One region of the Rhizobium sp. BK591 genome, then DNA from elsewhere that is predicted to be linked to it. Evidence: riboswitches for the same ligand, from Rfam matches in the RefSeq annotation. Region 1 holds a riboswitch; each other region holds the start of a gene.
What was found. A riboswitch is a leader RNA that binds a small molecule or an ion and turns the genes downstream of it on or off. The one in region 1 is predicted to bind thiamine pyrophosphate.
Positions count from the first base shown of each region.

Region 2: it holds a riboswitch for thiamine pyrophosphate, as region 1 does, so the genes downstream of both, thiC (phosphomethylpyrimidine synthase ThiC) here and FHX10_RS22570 (YkoF family thiamine/hydroxymethylpyrimidine-binding protein) in region 1, are expected to answer to the same signal.
Region 3: it holds a riboswitch for thiamine pyrophosphate, as region 1 does, so the genes downstream of both, thiC (phosphomethylpyrimidine synthase ThiC) here and FHX10_RS22570 (YkoF family thiamine/hydroxymethylpyrimidine-binding protein) in region 1, are expected to answer to the same signal.
Region 4: it holds a riboswitch for thiamine pyrophosphate, as region 1 does, so the genes downstream of both, thiM (hydroxyethylthiazole kinase) here and FHX10_RS22570 (YkoF family thiamine/hydroxymethylpyrimidine-binding protein) in region 1, are expected to answer to the same signal.

Region 1 is NZ_JACIAZ010000005.1:116,474-122,312, reverse strand. Features, by position in the region: gene FHX10_RS22580 (ABC transporter ATP-binding protein) at 1-340, opposite strand, end outside; gene FHX10_RS22575 (ABC transporter permease) at 337-1,143, opposite strand; gene FHX10_RS22570 (YkoF family thiamine/hydroxymethylpyrimidine-binding protein) at 1,234-1,866, opposite strand; TPP riboswitch at 1,857-1,970, opposite strand; gene FHX10_RS22565 (NADPH-dependent FMN reductase) at 2,159-2,734, opposite strand; gene soxR (redox-sensitive transcriptional activator SoxR) at 2,818-3,282, shown strand; gene FHX10_RS22555 (SDR family NAD(P)-dependent oxidoreductase) at 3,362-4,186, shown strand; gene FHX10_RS22550 (ArsR/SmtB family transcription factor) at 4,289-4,630, shown strand; gene FHX10_RS22545 (LysR family transcriptional regulator) at 4,701-5,594, shown strand; gene FHX10_RS22540 (formate dehydrogenase subunit gamma) at 5,729-5,839, shown strand, end outside.
Region 2 is NZ_JACIAZ010000002.1:54,592-60,430, forward strand. Features, by position in the region: gene FHX10_RS07390 (ring-cleaving dioxygenase) at 1-298, opposite strand, end outside; gene FHX10_RS07395 (LysR family transcriptional regulator) at 419-1,318, shown strand; TPP riboswitch at 1,581-1,712, shown strand; gene thiC (phosphomethylpyrimidine synthase ThiC) at 1,805-3,628, shown strand; gene thiO (glycine oxidase ThiO) at 3,628-4,605, shown strand; gene thiS (sulfur carrier protein ThiS) at 4,610-4,807, shown strand; gene FHX10_RS07415 (thiazole synthase) at 4,811-5,584, shown strand; gene FHX10_RS07420 (thiamine phosphate synthase) at 5,581-5,839, shown strand, end outside.
Region 3 is NZ_JACIAZ010000010.1:16,449-22,287, reverse strand. Features, by position in the region: gene FHX10_RS32020 (8-amino-7-oxononanoate synthase) at 1-107, shown strand, start outside; gene bioD (dethiobiotin synthase) at 104-742, shown strand; gene FHX10_RS32010 (adenosylmethionine--8-amino-7-oxononanoate transaminase) at 739-2,007, shown strand; gene FHX10_RS32005 (beta-ketoacyl-ACP synthase III) at 2,007-2,993, shown strand; gene FHX10_RS32000 (aspartate 1-decarboxylase) at 3,024-3,488, shown strand; TPP riboswitch at 3,561-3,693, shown strand; gene thiC (phosphomethylpyrimidine synthase ThiC) at 3,793-5,619, shown strand; gene thiO (glycine oxidase ThiO) at 5,622-5,839, shown strand, end outside.
Region 4 is NZ_JACIAZ010000002.1:398,023-403,861, forward strand. Features, by position in the region: gene FHX10_RS08970 (ABC transporter substrate-binding protein) at 1-476, opposite strand, end outside; gene FHX10_RS08975 (glycoside hydrolase family 3 N-terminal domain-containing protein) at 520-1,542, opposite strand; gene FHX10_RS08980 (GNAT family N-acetyltransferase) at 1,567-2,046, opposite strand; gene thiD (bifunctional hydroxymethylpyrimidine kinase/phosphomethylpyrimidine kinase) at 2,263-3,072, opposite strand; gene thiE (thiamine phosphate synthase) at 3,069-3,704, opposite strand; gene thiM (hydroxyethylthiazole kinase) at 3,701-4,504, opposite strand; TPP riboswitch at 4,555-4,651, opposite strand; gene FHX10_RS09000 (hypothetical protein) at 4,724-5,101, shown strand; gene FHX10_RS09005 (invasion associated locus B family protein) at 5,357-5,839, shown strand, end outside.

The DNA of each region.
Region 1 (5,839 bases):
CGACGGCGGCGCGGGCCGCGCGGCGGCTCATGCCTTTCACCTCGAGGCCGAGTGCCGCATTGTCGATGATCCGGCGCCAGGGCATCAGCGCATCGCGCTGCGGCATGAAGGCGAAGGAATGCGGTGCCTGTTCCAGCGGCACGCCGTTGAAAAGCATGGTGCCGGAATCGGGTCGAAGCGCCTGTGTCAGCAGCCGCAGCACCGTCGATTTTCCGGAGCCGGACGGTCCGACGATCGAAACGAACTCGCCGTCTGCGACGGCGAGCGAAATGTCGCCCAGCACCTTCATGCCGTCGAAGGACTTCGAGATACTACCGAGTTCAACCATTGTATCGCTCATCGGCGCCGCTCCCCGGTTGGCTGCCAGGGCATGACGAGGCGCTGGATCAACAGCGTCAGCCCGAAGAGGCCGAGCGTGAGCACGGCGCTGACGACGACGGCGGCGAGCACGAGATCGGGACGGAAATTGTTCTTGGCGTTGAGGATATAGATGCCGAGGCCGCGGGCGGCGCCGGCATATTCGGCAAAAATCGCGCCAACGACGGCATAGGTGATCGAGATTCTGAGGCCGGCGAAGAAATAGGGCAGCGAGGAGGGAAGCCGGGCCAGGCAGAAAATCCGCCAGCGACTCGCCTTCATCGAATTCAGCAATTCGGCGATGTCGCGGTCGGTCGATTCATAGCCCTGCAGCAGGGCGACGAGCAGCGGAAAGAAGGTGACGAGCGCCACCAGCAACACTTTCGGCAGCAGGCCGAAGCCGAACCAGAGGACGACGAGGGGCGCGATCGCCACCAGCGGCAGGGTCTGGCTGGCGATGAAGATCGGCAGCAATGCCCGGCGCATGAAGGGCACGAAATCCATGAGGATCGAGGCTACGAAGGCGAAAGCCAGCGACAGCGCGAAACCTCCAAGCGTCGCGCCGAGCGTCGGCCAGGTGTTTGATATCAGCGCCTCGCGGTTCAGCCAGCCCTGGATGACGATGCGCGACGGCGCCGGCAGGATGGAGGGCTTGATCCCGGAAAGATCGACATAGAGTTCCCATGCCGCCAAAAAGGCGCAGCCGGCGAGCAGGGCAGGTATGCCCCGGTAGAGAGCGGCGCGGAGCGCGGCAAGGCGCGAACCCAGTGGTGGTAGCGGTGTCATCGGCGTTCGATTTCAGGCTTTCGTCGGGCACTGCATAATTCCTTAAATCGGAATCGATTTAAGGATAAAATTATGCAGCAATTTAAAGTGTTACAGCGTCCTTTGCGCGTCTGAAAAGACGCGCGGCGCTGTATTGGCTGACACCGTGATATCGAGGGTCACATGCCCCTCGGGGTCACCGAAGCGATAGAAGGCCTCACGAATGGTTGCGAAGACGGCGCCGGCATCGCCAGAAAGCCTGGTGCAGAAATTCTTGGCGCGGTCGAAAGTGCCGGAGCGTTTGAGAAAGTCGATGCAGCCATAGATCTCGTCCATATGGGTGCCGGTTCCCATGACGTAGAGCGAGAATTGGGCAGCGGTCGGCTGTCCGGTCTCGGCGGTGATTTCAACGGCGGCAAGGGCGGCCGCTATACGGTCAGCAAGCGGCTCTGCCTGGCCGGAGGAGGGGTTGACGCCGCAGATGGCCTCGTCGGGCTCACCGGGGCAGCCGCGTGAGACGGCGGCGGACAGCACGCAATGTTCGCCGGTCTTTGCGGCGGTGACGAAAAGATCGTGCATGGCGGCGAAAAGAATGTCAGGCGGGCCGACCAGCAGCGTAGAGATGTCATCGGTCTCGATGCGCAGCCGGTCGCGATAGGGATCGAGCGCCTTGACGGCATCGAGAATGATGCCGACGAAATCGCCGGACATCGGATAGAGTGACACTTGTGCGCCTGAAAACATCTGAACCTCGCTCCGCTGGCATTACCCAGATCAGCTTTGAAGGGTCCAGAGGCTTGCACCTCACATCTCAGCCCCGGCAATACGGAGCTCCCCCGTTAATGGCGCGGAAACTATCACCGGGGTTTTCTCCCCGCAACTGCAAAGTTGCGAACCCGTCCATGCGGTCGGGATGAGCCTGCCATGCCCGGTATCGCCTGATATGCCTTACTGTTGAGAACACCCGGACGGAGGTCCTGCCCGGGTGTCCCTCGAGGTTCCGTACCTGCCGGGAACGGAACCGGAGCTTGCTGCCTCAGGCGGCGATGTCGGCATAGGGGCAATCGCTGCGGGCAGTGACGAGCGCCCGTGTCCACCATTCCAGCCTCGCCATCATCCGGTCGAGCAGACGCATCGCGTCGGTGGGATTGTCGAGCCGTCCCTCGGTGTCGAAGCGGTTCCAAGGTGCTGTAAAGCTCACCGAATCGCGGATCGTGACCGCGTGGAGTTCGGCAAAGACGAGGCGCAGCTGTTCGACGGCGCGCAGGCCGCCCGATATGCCGCCATAGGAAACGAAGGCGACAGGTTTGCCCTGCCAGGGCTCGAAGAAGAAATCGATGATCGACTTCAGCGAGGCCGTGAAGCTGTGATTGTATTCCGGGGTGACGATGATGAAGGCGTCGGCCATGCCAAGCCGCCCGGCGAGCCTGTCGATTTCGGGGTGTGCCACGTCACGGCTTACCGGCAGCGCGAAATCGAGCGGGTCGATGATGTCGATATCAAATTGCGGGAAGCGGACGAGCTCCTGCGTCAGCCATTTGACCACCCGGTCGCAGATGCGGCCCTCTCTCGTGCTGCCATAGATGACCGCCAGCCTGGTGGGTGTTTTCATGCGTTGCTCCTTGTCGCGATTGGACTTTACGATTATCGAAGCACGGGTTATAAAACCTCAACTAATATTGAGGTCAAGAGCCGATGGATACGATTCCTGCAACGCCGCTCGGCAGACTTCTGACGGTTGGCGAAGTGGCGGAGCGCAGCGGCCTTGCCGTCTCGGCGCTGCATTTCTACGAGACCAAGGGGCTGATCTCGAGCATCCGGTCCCGCGGCAACCAGCGGCGATACGGCCGTGACGTGCTGCGCCGGCTTGGCATCATCAAGGTGGCGCAGCGTGTCGGCATTCCGCTTTCGGAAATCCAGGCGGCGTTCGAGTCGCTGCCGCAAGGACGCACGCCCACCGTCGCCGACTGGCAGGTGCTGTCGGCGCGCTGGAAGGATGATCTCGACGCGCGAATCAGGCGGCTGAGCCTGCTGCGCGACCGTCTGACCGGCTGCATCGGCTGCGGCTGCCTGTCGATCGAAAGCTGTCCGTTGCGCAATCCCTGCGATCGGCTCGGCAAAGAGGGGTCGGGTGCGCGGCTTCTGGAGACCGAAAGCTAGAGCCCTTCCCCAGAGGGAGACTTGGCTGCGTCTCCCGGGAAAGATCGGTACCTGCCTTTCTTTCGGTCGGCGCGCTCATATGTTAAGGGCGAGTGACGCAACCGGCGGCACTGTCCGCGAGGAGGACGGCTTCGTGTTTCATCCCAGACTGTTCGAAAATCGCAATGTCGTCGTGACCGGCGCCGGCCGCGGCATCGGCCTCGAAGTGGCCCGGCAGTTCCTGGACTGCGGCGCAAAAGTGATCGTCCATACCGGGCGCAAGCCGGGACGCGAGCTGCCGGATTTCCTGCTGACGGCTGAATCCGAAAGACGGGCGCTGCTGCTGCACGCCGATTTCTCGGCGGCCGGTGGGGCGGCGCAATTTGCCGAAGACGTTCTCGCCTTCTTCGACAGGGTGCATGTGCTGGTGAACAATGCCGGCACCATGCTTGGCCGGTTTCCCGCGGCCACGCTCACCGACGCAGAATATGAGGCGATCGTGCGGCTCAACCAGACATCGGTGGTGGCGCTGACACGTGCACTGTTGCCGGCATTAAAGGCGGCTGAAGGCGCCGCTGTCGTCAACACGGTTTCGATTTCGGCGCTGACCGGCGGCAGCCCCGGTTCCTCGATCTATTCGGCCTCGAAAGCCTTCGTTGCGACCTATTCCAAGGCGCTTGCCCGTGAGCTCGCACCGGATGGAATCCGGGTCAATTGCGTGTCACCGGGAACGATCGAGACGGATTTCCATGAGCGCTATTCCTCCCGCGAAAAGCTGGAGCAGACAAGAAAATCCATCCCCCTGCAAAGGCTCGGCACGGCGGAGGATTGCGCTCCCGCCTATCTGTTCCTGGCGGCTCCCTCCCTCTCGGGCTACATCACCGGCCAGGTGATCGAGATCAATGGCGGTCAGCTTATCTGCTGATTTGCTTGGACCTTTTTTGGCATTTCGTCATTTTGGCCAATTCGCTTGTGCGAATATGCTATTGTACTGATCTACCTCATCGCCTCCCTTCCGAGATACCGCATGCCGTTGCCCAAACCCAAGCCGGGGATGACCGGCCAGGAATTGCACACACTCGCTGCAAAAGCCCATGAAGCGAGCGACCTGCTGAAAGCGCTGGCGCACCAGACCCGACTTCTCATCCTCTGCATATTGGCGAATGAGGAGCGGACGGTCAGTGAAATCGAACATATTCTGGGCATACAGCAGGCAATGGTCTCGCAGCAGCTGGCGCGCTTGAGGCTCGAAGGCCTGGTCAATACGCGCCGTCAGGGCAGGCTGGTCTATTACAGCATCGGCAATGTCAGCGTGCTCGCCTTCCTCGAATCGCTGTTCGAGCTTTTTCCGATTGCAGAAAACTGTTAGCGACCGCCCTTGCGGAGCACGGCTGCTATGTCGAAGATAGGTCCGGACGCGAAATGGCGCGGGAGGCCGGATGATCGACAAGCTGGAATTTTTCATCGCGCTTGCCAATGAAAAGCATTTCGGCCGCGCCGCGGAGGAGTGCGGCATCTCGCAGCCAACGCTTTCGGCGGCCATCCGGCAGCTCGAGGATCAACTCGGCGTCATGCTGGTACAGCGCGGTTCAAGGTTCCAGGGGCTAACGCCGGAGGGGCAGCGCGTGCTCGAATGGGCCCGGCGCATCGTCGGCGACGCCCGCACCATGCGCGAGGAGATGCGTGCCGCACGCCGCGGCCTTTCCGGCCATATTCGTCTTGCCGCCATTCCGACCGCGCTCGCCATGCTTTCGCGCATCACCACGCCCTTCCAGGAACGGCATCCCGGCGTGACCTTCTCGATCGTCTCGCGCAATTCGCTGCAGGTGCTGAGCATGCTCGAGAATCTCGAAATCGATGCCGGCATCACCTATCTCGAAAACGAGCCGCTCGGCCGCGTCACGACCGTTCCCCTCTATGCCGAGCGTTATCATCTGATCACGGCAGCCGGCAGCCCACTGTCGGATCGCGACAACGTGACCTGGCGAGAGGTCGGCGATCTTCGGCTTTGTCTATTGACCGCCGACATGCAGAACCGCCGCATCATCAACCGGCACTTGACGGAAGCCGGCGCCACCGTGCATCCGACACTCGAATCCAACTCGATGATCGTGCTGTTCTCGCATGTCAGGACCGGACGCTGGGCCAGCATCATGCCGCGCAACGTCGCCAAATCCTTTGGATTTCCAGTGGAAATCCGCATGATCCCGATCGTCGAGCCGGAGGCGCATCATCTGGTCGGCCTCGTTGCCCCTTATCGCGAGCCTTTCACGCCGCTTGTCTCGGCCCTGCTGCACGAGGCGAGAGTGCTCGTACAAGACGAGGAACTCTGATAGAAAAAAACTATCGTGCAACGTGATAGCTTTATTGATCGCCGGCTGCTTCCCTGAGATGCTGCTTGCGGAATGGCACTCGGCCGGGGGAGCCTGCCATTCCGCAACGAGCGAGCCGCCGGGAGGGCTGCCTTATGACCATTCATATCGCCGAAGGCGATATTGCAGCGCGCACACGTGCCATCGTCGCCGATCTTCGCTTTCTCGAAGGGCCGCTGCTTCCCATTCTGCACGAGGTCCAGCAA
Region 2 (5,839 bases), on a different contig from region 1:
CCGATAAGCGATCCTGCCAGAAGGACAACGAGCCCTTGGGCACCGCGAACTGTGTGTCACTGACTTCGCCGACGCCGGGACGGCCGCGCATCACGTCGGGAAACGGGAAGTAGGTCATGACGGAGCCGGGGGTACCGGCCTCATCACCGTAATAGAGGTGGTAGACGTTGGGATCGTCGAAATTTACGGTCTTCTTGACGCGGCGCAGGCCAAGCGTGCCCGTGAAGAACGCGTTGTTCTGACGGGCATCCGATGCCATCGACGTGATGTGATGCAGTCCCTTGATATCCTTGATCATGATCCTCGCCCTTCCGCGGCTGTGTTGGTTTGTCTGGTGTGATTGAAAATCTACGTCGGTTGATCAGGCGTGGAAATTGCAATAATAATTGTCAGTGAATTGCCATTGGTGAAATAATCGATGAACGACTACAAGCTGCTCCGAACCTTCCTGCTGGCTGCCGAGAAGCGGAGCTTCGCGCAGGTCGCGCGCGAGCTCGATATGACGCCCGCAGCCGTCACCCGGGCGATTGCGGCCCTGGAAGAAGATCTGGGCGTGCAACTCTTCGTGCGCACCACGCGCCAAGTGTCGCTGACGACCGATGGCGCGATCTTCGCCGCCCAGATACAGCCGGCGGTGCAGGCGCTCGACAACGCGCGCAAGGACGTGATGAATTCCCACAAGGCGGATCATGGCCGCCTGCGCATCAGCGCGCCGACCTGGTTCGGCCAGCAGGTCCTGCCGCCCATTCTCTCGGCATTCAGGGAGCGCTATCCCAAGATCAGCTTCGAAATCTCGCTCGCCGATGGACTCGTCGACATCATCGACGACGATTATGATCTGGCGATCCGCATTTCCGCGGCACCTTCGGACAAGTTCACGATCTGGCGCAAGATCAGCGTCGTGCGCCGTATCCTCGTCGCAGCGCCCGGCAGCCGGTTTTGCGACATGAAGCACCCGAACGAGCTCATTCCCGACGATTGCCTGGCCTATAGCGGCGAAAGCAAACGGGAGACCTGGTCACTGTCGGACGGCAGTGGCAGCGCCACGATTTCTGCAGGCCGTGCATTCAGCGCCAATAGCGGAGAGGTGCTGGCGAGCATGGCGGCCGACGGCGTCGGGGTCGCCATGCTGCCCAAGTTCCATGTCGCCGAGCATCTGCGGACCGGACGGCTCGTCCACGTCCTGCGGGACTGGTCGCCGCCAGACTTATGGCTGACCCTGTACTACCCCCCTTACCAGGCGCTGCCGCCGCGCATCGCCTCCTTCTCGAAGTTCTTCGAGCAACAGATCCCGGCGTTCCTCTCGGCGATCGAATGAACTTTGCCGATAAAGCAGGTGCGGTTGCTCTAACGAGGTCTTTCGAAAAGGAATTTGCACAATCTTAGGCGGCAACAAGGAACCTCCGGTCCATCTCGGTGGCCGGTCGCTCGATCCCGTTCAAGGCGACAATTTGGAACGTCGGCGACATCCTTCTCCCACATTCAATGATCTGCCCGGCTTCCACATCAAAATACGCCCAAGAGCGGGACGACGGAAGGTCTGTGGTTGACACGAACTCGGCCCAGGACATAGTCTTTGCGACATTCACCAGGGGGGTCCCGGCAAGGGGCTGAGATACTGCTGGACAATTTGGCTTTGCCTGTTGTGGCGCAGTGACCCGTTGAACCTGATCCAGTTCATACTGGCGTAGGGACGGTGCAAGCGCTCGAAGGCTTCGGATTCCCGCGTGGATTCCATGCCGGCGTCTTTCCATCATTCCGGCTGATTGACTGGGTCTCCAATTGCAACTTGGAGCCTCAAACCATGACCATTGCCGCAAAGAACGTCACACCCACCGTCACCACCGGCCCGCTACCGGCGTCGCGGAAAATCTACATCCCCGGAGATATGCACTCCGACATCCGCGTGCCGATGCGCGAGATCAGCGTCCATCCGACATCGGGCGAGCCGCCTGTCGTCGTCTATGATTGCTCCGGCCCTTACACTGTCGAGGGCGCTGATATCCGCATCGAGCAGGGCCTGTCACAGTTCCGTCGCGGCTGGGTGCTCGCCCGCGGAGATGTCGAGGCCTATGAAGGCCGCCATGTGCGTCCCGAAGACAACGGCTTTGTCAGCGGCGAACGGCTGACACCGGAATTTCCGGCCAAGCGCCAGCCGCTGCGGGCGAGGGGAGACAATGCCGTGACCCAACTCGCCTATGCACGCGCCGGCATCATCACCCCGGAAATGGAATTCATCGCTATCCGCGAAAATCTCGGCCGCAAGGCACAGGTGGAGGCCATGAGCCGCGATGGCGAAAGCTTCGGCGCCCATATTCCCGATCATGTGACCCCGGAATTCGTCCGCCAGGAGGTCGCCGCCGGCCGGGCGATCATTCCCGCCAACATCAATCACCCGGAAAGCGAGCCGATGATCATCGGCCGGAACTTCCTGGTGAAGATCAATGCCAATATCGGCAATTCCGCCGTCACCTCCTCCATGGCGGAGGAAGTGGAGAAGATGGTCTGGGCGATCCGCTGGGGTGCCGACACGGTCATGGACCTGTCGACCGGCCGCAACATCCACAATATCCGCGAATGGATCATCCGCAATTCGCCGGTACCGATCGGCACCGTGCCGCTCTACCAGGCACTCGAAAAGGTGAACGGCATTGCCGAGGACCTCACCTGGGAGGTCTATCGCGATACGCTGATCGAACAGGCCGAGCAGGGCGTCGATTACTTCACCATCCATGCGGGCGTGCGGCTTGCCTATATCCCGCTGACCGTCAATCGCGTCACCGGCATCGTTTCTCGCGGCGGCTCGATCATGGCCAAGTGGTGTCTGCACCACCACCGGGAGAGTTTTCTCTACGAGCATTTCGAGGAGATCTGCGACATCTGCCGCGCTTACGACGTTTCCTTCTCGCTCGGTGATGGCCTGCGGCCAGGCTCGATTGCCGATGCCAACGATGCGGCGCAGTTCGCAGAACTGGAAACGCTCGGCGCGTTAACGAAAATCGCCTGGGCGAAGGATTGCCAGGTGATGATCGAAGGTCCCGGTCATGTGCCGATGCACAAGATCAAGGAAAACATGGACAAGCAACTCGCGGTCTGCGGCGAGGCGCCTTTTTATACGCTCGGGCCGCTGACCACCGATATCGCGCCGGGCTATGACCACATCACGTCCGGCATCGGGGCTGCGATGATCGGCTGGTTCGGCACCGCCATGCTCTGCTACGTGACGCCCAAGGAACATCTCGGCCTGCCGGACCGCAACGACGTCAAGGTGGGCGTCATCACCTATAAGATCGCGGCACATGCCGCCGATCTGGCCAAGGGTCATCCGGCGGCGCGGGTGCGCGACGATGCGTTGTCGCGCGCCCGTTTCGAGTTCCGATGGGAGGACCAGTTCAACCTCTCGCTCGATCCGGAAACCGCCCGCTCCTTCCACGACGAAACGCTGCCGAAGGAGGCGCATAAGGTGGCGCATTTCTGCTCCATGTGCGGTCCGAAATTCTGCTCGATGCGGATTTCGCACGATATCCGCGCCGAAGCGCAGAAGGAAGGGCTGGAAGCGATGGCGGCGAAATATCGGGAGGGTGGCGACCTGTACATGCCGATCGAAAACCTTCCGGGTAACGCATAATGCCTACGTTTCTCGTCAAAGGGGCTGGTGTTGCCGGCCTCGCGGCAGCCCATGAGCTCGTCAGGCGGGGCTTTTCGGTCGAGGTGATCGAGAAGGCCGGCGCGGCGGGACTTGGCGCCTCGCACTTTGCTGGAGGAATGCTCGCGCCCTATTGCGAACGGGAAGCGGCCGAAGAGATTGTCCTGACATTGGGCCTGGGCGCGGCCGGATGGTGGGAGGAGGTCGTGCCCGGCGAGGTTCGTCGCCGCGGTACTCTGGTCGTGGCGCAGCCGCGCGACCTCCCCGATCTCGTCCGGTTTGCCGCGCGCACCACCGGTCATGTCTGGATCGATCGCAAGGGTGTGGCCGACCTCGAGCCTGCACTAGCCGGCCGCTTCGAAAAGGCTCTTTTCTTCGAGCAGGAAGCGCATCTCGATCCACGCCGCGCACTGGCCAGACTAGCCGGCAGGCTCCGCGAGCGTGGCGTCGTCTTCCATTTCGGCGGATGCCAGCCGCAGGACCGGCGGTTTGCCGGCGTGCTCGATTGCACCGGGCCAGCGGCGATACCGCGACTTTCCGGCCTGCGCGGCGTGCGAGGCGAAATGCTCTATCTGGAAACTGCGGATATTACCCTTTCCAGGCCGGTTAGGATGCTGCATCCCCGCCATCCTATCTACATCGTGCCCCGCGACGATCACCGTTTCATGGTCGGGGCGACGATGATCGAGGCTGACGATGACGGACCGATTACCGCGCGTTCGCTCATGGAATTCCTGAACGCGGCCTATGCGCTGCATCCGGCGTTTGGCGAGGCACGCGTTGTCGAGACCGGGACTGGCATACGGCCGGCGTTTGCCGACAACATTCCGCAAGTCATCGAGACGGAGGAGGGGCTCGCGATCGCCGGCATGCATCGGCATGGCTTCCTGCTGGCGCCCGCCATGGCGGTGCGGGCCACCGATATTCTCCTCGAGCGGCATTCACTTCTGAAAGGCTAACCTCATGAAACTGATAATCAATGGCGAAACCCAGGTCTGCGAGGCCGTAACCCTGGCCGAACTCCTTCATGTTCTGGAATACGAGGGCGACTGGCTGGCAACCGCCGTCAACGGAGATCTCGTGCATCGCGAGGACCGAGCCGATCACCGGCTCGACGATGGTGACCGTATCGAAATCCTGTCCCCGATGCAGGGAGGTTGATCCATGCTTTCTCTTTATGATGCTGCACTGTCTTCGCGGCTTCTGCTCGGCACCGCGCGTTATCCGTCGCCGGCCGTCCTTGCCGAGGCGGTCAGCCGGTCCGGCGCGGAGATTGTCACCGTCTCGCTTCGCCGCGAAACGGCCGGCGGAAAGACCGGTGGAGCCTTCTTCGAACTCATCCGCCAGCTCGCGGTCCGCGTCCTGCCAAATACCGCGGGATGTCACAGCGCGTCCGAAGCGATCCTGACCGCCAAGATGGCGCGCGAGATATTCGGTACCGACTGGATCAAGCTCGAGGTGATCGGCCACCACGACAGTCTCCAGCCGGATGTATTCGAACTGGTCGAAGCCGCACGCATTCTTTGTGCGGAAGGGTTTTGCGTATTTCCCTATACGACGGACGATCTGGTGGTGGGTGAAAAGCTGGTCTCCGTCGGATGCCGGGTCTTGATGCCCTGGTGCGCGCCGATCGGTTCTGCGGCCGGTCCGCGCAACCCTTCCGCGCTCACCGCCATGCGGAGCGCCTTTCCGGACATACCGCTGATCGTGGATGCGGGGATCGGGAGACCGTCGCATGCGGCAACAGTGATGGAATTCGGCTACGACGCGGTGCTGCTCAACACGGCGGTCGCCGTCGCAGGCGATCCGCCTGCCATGGCTGAGGCGTTTGGCAAGGCGATCGAGGCCGGAAGGCTCGCTTATCTTTCCGGCATGCTGGAGCCACGCGACATGGCGGTACCGTCCACCCCGGTTGTCGGAAAGGGCGTTTTCGCATGAGACTTGATCCCTTCTATCTCATTGTCGACAGTTCCAAATGGATCGAACGTCTCGTGCCGCTGGGCGTCAAACTGGTGCAACTGCGGGTGAAGGATCGCCCGGACGAAATCCTGCGCCAGGAAATCCGGCGTTCGAAGGCCGTTTGCGCAGCGGCGAAGTGCCAGCTGGTTGTCAACGACTACTGGAAACTGGCGATCGAGGAGGGATGCGATTTCATCCATCTTGGCCAGGAGGATCTTGGGGAAGCCGACCTTG
Region 3 (5,839 bases), on a different contig from region 1:
AGGGGACGGCGCGGCTGAGGATTTCCATCACGCTGAATGTCGATGAAGAGCAGATTGCGGACATGGTGCAACGGCTGGCGACGGCGCTCGAGGAGGAGAGGTCATGATGCCGCGCTTCGTCGTCTCCGGTACCGATACGGGTATTGGCAAGACAGTCTTTGCCGCCGCCCTGACCGGCGCGCTCGATGGCTATTATTGGAAGCCCGTCCAGGCGGGGCTCGAAGACGAGACCGACAGCGAGACTGTCGCGCGGCTCGGCGGCGTGCCGCGTGCGCGCATCCTGCCGGAAGTCTATCGCCTCGCCACGCCTGCCTCGCCGCATCTTTCGGCCCGGCTGGCTGGCGTTGCGATCAATCCGGACAGGCTTGTGCCGCCGGTGATCGAGCGGCCACTGGTGATCGAGGGGGCAGGCGGGCTGCTCGTGCCGCTCTCGGATGACCTCGTCCTCGCCGATATATTTGCCCACTGGCAGATTCCGGTCATCCTTTGTGCCAGGACCTTGCTTGGCACGATCAACCATACGCTGCTCTCGCTCGAAGCACTGAAACATCGCAACATTCCGGTGTTCGGCATCGCCTTCGTCGGCGACGAGAACCAAGAAACGCAGCATATCATCGTCAAGATGGGCGGTGTCCGCTCGCTCGGCCGGCTGCCCTGGCTTCAGAACGTCACTGCCGACGGACTTCGCCAAGCGTTCCGCGACAGTTTCAATCTCGCTTCCTTTGCGCAGGTATCTGCATGAACCGCTCCACCGTTTGGCACCCGTTCACCCAGCATGCGCTCGAACCGCCGATGAAACGCATCGTCTCGACCGAGGGCGCCTATCTGATCGACGAGGACGGCAATCGCCTTCTCGATACGATCTCGTCCTGGTGGGTCATCACACATGGCCATCGGCATCCGGCGATCATGGCGGCGATCCGCGCAGCGACAGAGGCCTATGACCAGATCATCTTCGCCGAATTCTCCCACGAGCCTGCCGAACGACTGGCCGGGGGATTGATCGAGGTCGCGCCGGCGGGATTGAAGCATGTCTTTTATTCCGACAGCGGGTCGACCTCGGTCGAGGTGGCTCTCAAAATGGCGCTCGGCTACTTCCACAACATCGGCAGACCACGCGACCGGATCGTGGTGATGGAGCAAAGCTATCACGGCGACACGATCGGCACGATGTCGATCGGCGAACGCGGCGTGTTCAATGCCGCTTATGAACCGTTGCTCTTCGGCGTCGACCGGCTCGCCTTTCCGGAAACAGGTCATGAGCAGCAGACGCTTGATATGTTCGAGAGCTTCTGCCGTTCGGGCCGCGTCGCAGCCCTTGTGATCGAGCCCCTGGTGCTGGGGGCGGGCGGCATGAAGATCTATGATGCCCGGGTGCTTGCCGGGCTCAAGGAAATCGCCGGACGACATGGCTGTCTGCTGATCGCCGATGAAGTAATGACCGGCTGGGGCCGGACGGGGACGATGTTCGCCTCGGAGCAGGCCGGCATCAGATCCGATATCCTGTGCACTTCCAAGGGGTTGACCGGTGGCGCCCTGCCGCTTGCGGCAACACTCTGCACCGGCGACATCTTCGACGCCCACCTCTCCACCGACCGGCGGAAGACCTTCTTCCATTCGAGCTCCTATACGGCCAACCCAATCGCCTGCGCGGCCGCCGTCGCCAATCTCGACATCTGGCGCAGTGAGCCTGTCCACGAGCGGATTGAAAATCTCGCGGCACGGCACCGGCAGAACCTCCAGCGATTTGAAGGAGACCCGCGTTTCATCAACATCCGGCAGTCCGGAACGATTGCGGCGCTCGACCTCGCCGTACCCTCGGGCGGTTATCTCGCCGAGGCCGGTCCGCGCATGCGGCGGCTCTTCCGCGAGCGTGGGCTGCTCATCCGTCCGCTCGGCAATGTCATCTACCTCATGCCGCCCTATTGCGTGACGGCGGACGAACTCGACGACGCCTATGACGCCATAGACCAGGTCGCGTCGATCGTTCTCGGGAGCGCGGGCTGATGTCTGGCCGCTCCTCCCGCATGGTTGGCTTCGGGCATGCCGTGCCAGCGCGGCGGGTCGTCAATGCGGAGATCGAGGCGCGCCTTGGTCTCGAAACAGGCTGGATCGAGCGCCGGACCGGCATCCGCGCGCGCCACTGGGCCGAAGACGGCGAGACGCTGAGCGGCCTTGCCGCCAAGGCCGGGCGGATGGCGCTTGAAGACGCAGGGATCGCCCAAAGCGAGATCGCGCTGACGCTGCTTGCGACCTCGACACCGGATCATCTGATGCCGCCCTCGGCACCGCTGCTGGCCCACCGGTTGGGCCTCGAACGGTCCGGCGCGATCGATCTGGCCGGCGCCTGTTCGGGCTTTCTCTACGCACTCACCCTGGCGGATGGTTTCGTCCGTGCGCATGGCCGCGCCGTGCTGGTGGTCGCCGCCAATATCCTCAGCCGCCGCATCAATCCCGCCGAGCGGGCAAGTGCAGTGCTGTTTGCGGACGCGGCCGGCGCCGTCGTGCTGGCGCCGAGCACGAACGGGCGAAGCGGCCTCCTTGGCGCCGATCTCGCATCGGATGGTAGCGGCTATGGCCTGATCAACATTCCCGCTGGCGGCAGCAACCGGCCATTCTCTCCTGAGCTCAGGCCCGAGGACTTCCTGATGACTATGCAGGACGGCCGTGAGGTCTTCTCCCGCGCTGTCGCCCTGATGACCGAGACATCGAAGCGGGCGCTTGAACAGGCGGGGATTGCCGCATCGGATGTCGACCAATTCGTGCCGCACCAGGCCAACGCGCGCATATTCGACGCCGTCTCGGGCAACCTCGGCATCGCGCCGGAAAAAACCATCCGCACGATCGAGCGCTTCGGGAATTCGTCGGCCGCGACCATCCCGCTTTCCCTCTCCATGGCCAATGCCGAGCGGCGTTTCGCGGAGGGCGAGGCACTGTTGCTGACTGCCGCCGGGGCTGGCCTCATGGGCGGGGCTGCGGTCTGTCGCATGTAACCACAATGTCGAATCTGGAAGGAGCACAAATTGGAAAAATACGTGGGCGCGAAGCTGCATGGCATTCGAGTGACGGCCTCAAAGCTGAACTACCATGGGTCGATTACCATCGACGCGGACTTCTGCCGGGCGGTCGGCCTGAAACCGCTGGAATATGTGGAAATCTGGAACAAGATGTCCGGGGCCAGAATCAGCACTTACGTGCTCTATGGTGATCCCGGCTGCAAGTGCTGCATTCTCAACGGTGCGGCCGCTCGTACATGCCAGCAAGGCGATGAGATTATTATCGCATCCAGCGTCTTTTGCGAGTTCGATGAGATCATAAAGCTGCGGCCGCGCGTCTTGGTGTTCGGCGCCGGCAATGAGATTGTCGACAGAATTACTTACGAGGTCTTTCGCCGAGCGGATGGCTCTCCCGACATGTCGGTTACCACCGAACTTGCCAACAATGACTACGGATTTCCAGCGGCACTGCCATCGAGCCGATCTTCGTAACGCGGTTGGGAATTGGGTTCTGGAATGGTGCCCAAGGGCTTGACGGAGCACCATTTCTCACAATAGCTTAGCCCTATTCACCAGGGGGGTCCCGCCAAGGGGCTGAGATACTGCTGGTCGGATCGGCTTTGGCCGGCCGAGGCGCAGTGACCCGTTGAACCTGATCCAGTTCATACTGGCGTAGGGACGGTGCGAGCGCTGCGGCGGCGAGGGCGGGATTCCGTTCTTCGGATTCCGACGTGTTCTTCCATCATTCCAACTCTGGAACTGGGTCTCCAAACGTCAAACCTTGGAGCCTCGAACCATGAATATCGCAACCACCAAGCTCACCCCGGTCGCCGGCCCGCTTCCCGCCTCCACGAAAGTCCTGAAAGCTGGAACGATCCACCCGGACATCCGCGTGCCGATGCGTCAGATCGCATTGCATCCGACCTCCGGCGAACCGCCGGTCACCGTCTACGATTCCTCCGGTCCCTATACGGTAGAAGGCGCCGCGATCAGTATCGATGCCGGCCTGCCGCGCCTGCGCGAAAGCTGGATTGTCGCCCGCGGCGATGTCGAGGCCTATGAGGGCCGCATCGTCAGGCCGGAGGACAACGGCTTCGTGTCCGGCAGCCACCTGACGCCGGAATTCCCGATCCGCAACCAGCCTTTCAAGGCAAAGGCGGGCAGAGCCGTCACCCAGCTCGCCTATGCGCGGGCCGGCATCATCACGCCGGAGATGGAATTCGTCGCCATCCGCGAAAACCTCGGCCGGCAGGCGGCCAGGGAACCGCTCGTGCGCGACGGCGAAAGTTTTGGCGCCCAAGTGCCGGATTTCGTGACGCCGGAATTCGTTCGCCGCGAAGTCGCGGAAGGCCGGGCAATCATTCCCGCCAACATCAACCATCCCGAATCCGAACCGATGATCATCGGCCGGAATTTCCTGGTGAAGATCAATGCCAATATCGGCAATTCCGCCGTCACCTCGTCGATGGCGGAGGAGGTCGAGAAGATGGTCTGGGCGATCCGCTGGGGCGCCGATACGGTCATGGACTTGTCGACCGGCCGCAACATCCACAATATCCGCGACTGGATCATCCGCAATTCGCCGGTACCGATCGGCACCGTGCCGCTCTACCAGGCGCTCGAAAAGGTGAACGGCATTGCCGAGGACCTGACCTGGGAGGTCTATCGCGACACGCTGATCGAGCAGGCCGAGCAGGGTGTCGACTATTTCACCATCCATGCCGGCGTGCGGCTCGCCTATATCCCGCTCACCGTCAACCGCGTCACCGGCATCGTTTCCCGCGGCGGCTCGATCATGGCCAAGTGGTGTCTGCACCACCACAAGGAGAGTTTTCTCTACGAGCATTTCGAGGAGATCTGCGACATCTGCCGCGCTTACGACGTTTCCTTCTCGCTCGGTGATGGCCTGCGCCCCGGTTCGATCGCCGACGCCAACGATGCGGCTCAGTTCGCGGAACTGGAGACCCTCGGGGAGCTGACGAAGATCGCCTGGGCGAAGGATTGCCAGGTGATGATCGAAGGTCCCGGCCATGTGCCGATGCACAAGATCAAGGCCAACATGGACAAGCAGCTCGCGGTCTGCGGTGAGGCTCCGTTCTATACGCTCGGGCCGCTGACCACCGATATTGCGCCGGGCTACGACCACATCACGTCGGGGATCGGGGCTGCGATGATCGGCTGGTTCGGCACCGCCATGCTCTGCTACGTGACACCTAAGGAACATCTCGGCCTGCCCGATCGCAACGACGTCAAGGTGGGCGTCATCACCTACAAGATCGCCGCACATGCGGCCGATCTCGCCAAAGGGCATCCGGCGGCCCAGGTGCGTGACGACGCGCTGTCGCGCGCTCGTTTCGAGTTCCGCTGGGAGGACCAGTTCAACCTCTCGCTCGATCCGGAAACGGCGCGTTCCTTCCACGACGAAACGCTGCCGAAGGAGGCGCATAAGGTGGCGCATTTCTGCTCCATGTGCGGCCCGAAATTCTGCTCGATGCGGATTTCCCACGACATCCGCGCCGAAGCGCAGAAGGAGGGCCTGGAAGCCATGGCCGCCAAATACCGCGATGGCGGCGATCTTTACATGCCGGTCGCCGAAGCGGCGAAAACGCCAACCGGAGAATGACGATGCATATTCTCGTCAAGGGGGCCGGCGTTGCCGGCCTCACCGTTGCCTGGCAGCTCTACCGGCACGGTCTCCGGGTCAGTGTCACTGAACATGCCGACAAGGTCGGGGCCGGCGCTTCCGGCTTTGCCGGCGGCATGCTGGCGCCATGGTGCGAACGGGAAAGCGCAGAGGAGCCGGTACTGACGCTCGGCCGTCTTGCCGCCGATTGGTGGGAGGC
Region 4 (5,839 bases), on a different contig from region 1:
GGCAATTGCGAGATCTGCTCGGCGGCGAGCGAGCTCGGATTGGCGAGCGTGAAGCGCACCGTCTGGGCGTCGACCGCCTGCACATCGGTGATGAAGGTCCAGATGCTGACGAAGTCGAGCGCCGGGAACTTCTTCAGGTAATCATAGGTGAACTTGACGTCGGCTGCGGTCAGCGGCTTACCGTCAGACCATTTCAGGTTCGGGCGCAGCTTGAACTCGATGCTCTTCAGATCGTCGGAGAGCTTGAAGCTTTCGGCTAGACGATAGACCGGCTTGTTGCTGTCGAAGCGGTTGAAAATAACCAGCGGCTCGTAGATGAAGTCGAGCGTCGACTGGCGCGATGAGGTCTGGTTGAACGGGTTGAAGTTGCGAACCCAGGTCGTCGCAGGTTCGATATTCGCCGTCAGAATCGTCTGCGCCATGGCCGATCCCGAAAGCAGCGTCAGCGCGGCGGCGGCAAGAAGATATTTTTTCATGTTTTATTCCCCTTTTCTTATGCGGTGAGAGTTGACGGGCCGGTCAGGAGACCAGCGCGCTGGCAAACATGTCTTCGACTTCTGCGTGGGCGGCGCGGACATCGACTTTGAGATTGCCGAGGCGCGCCTTGCCGGCGACGATCCGCTTGAGGGCGGCTTCCGTCAGCGGACGGGCGGCCTTGGCGGCAGCTTCGCTTTCCGGAATGTCGCCGTGGCTGTGGAGCGCGATGTCGAAGCCTGCGTCGAGCACCTGTTTGACGCGTTCCGGCAAGGTACCGGAGAGCGACTCCATGAAGATGCAGTCTGATATCAGCACGCCCTCATAGCCCATGTCCTTGCGGATCACGTCGTGCATGATGGGCGAGACGGACGCCGGCAGCTCCGCGTCATAGGCCGAGTAGACGACATGGGCGACCATCGCCCAAGGCGTATCCTTCAGCGCGACGAAGGGTTTGAAATCGGTCGCGGTGAGCGTCTCGCGGCTGGCGTCGACCACCGGACGCTCCTTGTGGGAGTCGAGTGTCGCACGGCCATGGCCGGGAATGTGCTTGATGACGGGCATGTTGCCGGTCTCGAGCAGGCCATCGACCACCTCGCGGCCGAGGGCAGCGATGAAATCGGGATCAGGGCCGAAGGAGCGGGCGCCGATGACCGCGCTCGTCGTCTCGAAGACGAGGTCGAGAACGGGCGAGCAGCCGCTGGAAAGGCCGAGTTCCGTCATCATCGCGCCCATGGCCTGGGAGGAAAGGCGCAGTGCTTTTTTGCCGAGATCGAAATCGCGGCGCGCAAGTTCGGCAAACTGGCCGAAGCTGCGGAAGAGCGGCCAGGGGCCGGCATCGAGATGCTGAACGCGGCCGCCTTCCTGGTCGGTGAAGACAGGTGCGTCGTCGCGGCCGACGGCTTCGCGGAAGCGGGCGATCAGCCGCTTGGTCTGCTCCGGCTCGCGCTGATTGCGCCGGCCGACGAACAGGCCGAGCGGATTGGTGTCGCGAAAAAGGGCGAATTCATCATCCGAAATCGTGGGAGTGGGAAGGCCGACGAAAAGGGCGAGCGGGGTCGAGGACAATTCTGTAGCTCCGGGATCAGATGGTCATTTCGGCGTGCTTCTCAGCATGCCTTCGTAGATGCCCTTGTCGGGGGCGGGGATGATGGTTGCGCCTGCGGTCTTGGCGTAGAAATCGACCGGCCCGGCATCGCCGATGAAGGCATAGGCGTGGCCGAGCGTCTTCATCGTCTGCAGGCAGGCGGAGAAGAGGGCGAGCCCGATACCTTTGCCGCGCGCTTCCGGGTCGACGCCGGTCGGGCCGAAGAAGCCGCGCGCCGTCGTGTCGTAGCAGGCAAAGCCCAGCAGCTTGCCGTCGTCGACGGCGATCAGGCAGGCAACCGGCTGGCGGGAGAAGGCGACGGTGACTTCGCTTGCCCAGTTCTCGGTGAACTGTTCGCGAACCCAAGTGGCGATGAGATGCAGTTCCGGGGGGAGGGCCGGACGGATGGAGATGCCGACATCATCGGCTTTCCGTTTCAGGTCGGCGAGCTCAGCGGAATACAAGCTCACAAGCAGGTCTGGCACCTGTCACTCCTCCAGTTATTCCGTTATTGCGGAATGTATCCCCTTTTAGTGTTATAGATTTGGCCATCTGACCGGGCTTGTCAACAAGGTTTTTCAGAAGGTCAAAGGGACTGCCCGCACTGCAACTGCGGTTTCAACGCAAAGTAGCTGCCGAACGAAAAAACGGCCGGGAGGGCCGGGCCGTTTCGATTGGCTGCATCTATGCCGAGCGAGCGCTTATTCGCCGTCTTTCCACAGCGCATGAAAATGCTGCACCGGGCCGTGGCCGGAGCCGACGGTGAGGCTTCCGGCTGCCGCGACCGCGCCGGCGAGATATTGCTTTGCGATGGCGACCGCCTCCCGCGCCGAGGCGCCCTTGGCAAGTTCGGCGGCCAGCGCGCTGGAGAGCGTGCAGCCGGTGCCGTGCGTGTTCTTGGTCGGCACGCGCATGGCTTCGAACCAGTGCAGGCCAGCGGCGGTGGCAAGGACGTCAGGACTTTCGTCGCTATCGAGATGGCCGCCCTTGACCAGCACTGCGGCCGGGCCAAACGCCCGCAGCTGTTCGGCCTGCGCCGCCATCTCGGCTCGGTTTGTCGCCACCGGCTGGTGCAGCAGTGCGGCGGCTTCCGGCAAGTTCGGGGTCAGGAGTGTCGCAAGCGGCAGCAGCCGGCGGGTCAGCACGTCGACCGCCTCAGGCGCGAGCAAGGCGGCGCCACCCTTGGCGATCATCACCGGGTCGATGACGATCGGAATGTCGCGGTGGTCAGTCAGTGCACCGGCAACGGCATCGGCGATGCCGGCATTGGCGATCATGCCGATCTTGACGGCATCGACGCGCACATCGGCAAAGACGGCATTGATTTGGTCGGCGACGAATTGCGGCGGCACCAGATGCACGCCGCTGACGCCTTGGGTGTTCTGCGCCGTCAGCGCGGTCAGCACCGCCATGCCGTAGACGCCGCGGGCGGAAAAGGCCTTGAGATCGGCCTGGATGCCGGCGCCGCCCGAGGGATCGGAGCCGGCGATGGAGAGAACGTTGCGGATCATGCGCGGGCCTTTCGAATTTCTGCGGCGATGCGGCGCGTGGCCGCTTCGGGATCCGGCGTACCGCAGATGGCGGAGACGACGGCAAGGCCCTTGGCGCCCGCAGCAAATACTTGGGCGACATGATCCGCCTTGAGGCCGCCGATCGCAACCGACGGCACCGGCGAGGCCTTTACCAGCATGGCAAGACCGTCAAAACCGATCGGCTGCTTGTGATCGGCCTTGGTCGGCGTCGCAAACACCGGCCCGACGCCGGTATAATCGACCAGATCCGGATCGACGGCGGCGGCAAGCGCCGCGGTCTCGACCGAGAGGCCAAGGATCATGGCAGGGCCGATCATCGTCCGCGCCGTGCGCGCATCCAAATCCTCCTGGCCGATATGCAGACCGTCGGCGCCGATGGCGATTGCCGCCTCGACATCGTCGTTGACGATGAACAGGGCGCCGGTCCCGACAAGCGCCTGTTTCAAGGCGCGGCCGGTCTCGATCATCCCGACGGTGCCGGCATGTTTGTCACGCAACTGCACCATCGTCGCGCCGCCGGCAACGGCAAGGCGCGCCGTTTCCACCATGCCGATCCCCGCGCAGAGATCGGGGTCGAGGACGAGATAGAGCGAAAGGTCGAAAGCCTTCATGCCGCCGATATCCTTGCCCTGGCGTCAAGCGTTTCGGCGTCGAGCGCTGCCAGCGCATCGAGGAAGCGCCAGGAGAAGGAGCCGGGGCCGGCGGCGCCGAGTGCCGCGTCTTCGCCGGCGATGGCGAAGGTCGAAAGGGCGGCGACCGTGGCGCCGAAAATGTCCTCGGGCGCCGTTGCCGCAAAGGCGCCGACGAGGCAGGTGAGCGAGCAGCCGAGCGCGGTGACTTGCGGCATCAAGGCCGATCCGCCTTCGATGCGCACGGCCCGCTCGCCGTCGGTGACGAAATCCATGGCGCCGGTCACGGCGACGACCGCCCGCTGACGCTCGGCGAGCCATCGCGCCGAACCTTCCGCCTGCTCGACTGGGTCGCGGCTGTCGACGCCCTGGCCGCGGCTCTCTCCGCCGGCCAGCGCGATGATTTCGGAAGCGTTGCCGCGGATGATGGTCGGATGCAGCGCCAGGAGATCGGCGACGGCGTTGCGGCGGAAGGCCGTTGCATAATGAGCGACCGGGTCGAGCACCCAGGGCTTGGCGGCTGAAGCCGCCGCCTTCGCCGCCGCCTGCATGCCGTCGATCCATTGCGTCGACAGCGTACCGATATTGATGGTCAGCGCACTGGCGATCCCGGCGAATTCGCCGGCTTCTTCCGCGGCATGCACCATGGCGGGCGAGGCGCCCGCGGCAAGCAGAACATTTGCGGCGATGTTCATGGCGACGTAATTGGTGATGCACTGAACGAGCGGCGGCTTCTCGCGCATCGCCTTCAGCATCGCTCCGGGTGTGGTCTTGGTCTGCATATGGCCCCTTTCAGGCGGGGGCGGCCACGGGGCGGTTCGTGCGGGCGATGCCGCGACCCCGAGCGACTCCCTCCGCCGGCATTATCCGGTTCAGGTTCGAAGGGTGCTTCTCAGCCCGTCTGTCGACGAACGCCCCTGTCTCTCATCGCGTTTCTTTTCGCAGAGAACGGGGCTGATGTCACCTCGAAAATGACAATCATGCGACCGACGCGGCGCGCGATGGCTATGGATGATTTATGGGTCGGGATCGCCTTTCATGAAGGACGAGAGATCGCCGCCGATTCGGGTCTTGACCAGGTTTTCCCGAAAGTCGTCTGCCGGTTCTCTTCCGGGTTGGCCGGGTCCTTGCCTTTTCGCCATGCGGCTATCCTCCCCTTTTTCAAAAGGAATAACCGCAGCAACCGTGGGTGCAATCAATTTCTAAAATACATCTTCGTATTTGTGAGGGGTTGGCTGCCAGCATTGGTGAGGGTGCTGATGCGGGAAAGCAGTCTTTTCTTTGAAAGAATGAAGTTCATCTTCCCAAGACTTTTCTGCATTTGGAATAGCGCGAAGTTATTCACCCTATCCGTTCATCGATGGAATTTTTCAATGTAGCCGAGCACGAGAACAGCTTCGCGTAAGTTGCGTGTCGTCTCATCGCCTCGCCATTCAGTTTTATTCCGGCTGTCGAAATTTGGTGGCGATTTCGTTGCGGTAAGCCTCTCCCAGGGCGTGGAATCAAACTCCCAGAACGCGAAGTAAATATCTAACGGAAACTTTACCGTGCTGACACGCTTAGGTTGACCAAACGATGGATTGTAGCGATATGACTTTACACGCCAATAAAATCTTCCTGAAGTTGTATTTTCAATGAGAAAATTTTTGAAAGCCGATACGAAGTGTGGCCTCCAGACTGTCGCCTCCGTTCTGATATTCATCGCCTGGGCGAATCCTTCCTTTTCGCAAACTGCTGTTCCTGCCGATCAGGAAGCGGGGCAGGTGCAGGCGCCGGCGATAAAATCCCAGAAATTCGACGACTGGTATTATCGCTGCTCGGGTTCTGAAGGCACCGAGGCCTGCGAAGTCGCCCAGATCGCGCAAGTCGCCAAAGATGGCGAGAACGTCAATGTGCTGACGCTGGCGATCGCAGCTGCGCCGGCCGGGTCCCAAGGCAAGGGCGAGAAGGGCAGGGGCGAGAAGGGCAAGGGCGAGAAAGGCAAGCCGGGGCTGACGCTGACCGCTCTGATGCCGCTCAACGTCTTCCTGCCCTCGGGCCTGTCGATCAAGGCCGACGGCAAGCCCGTTGCGAAACTTGACTACCGCAATTGCAACCAGGCCGGATGCTGGGCGCAG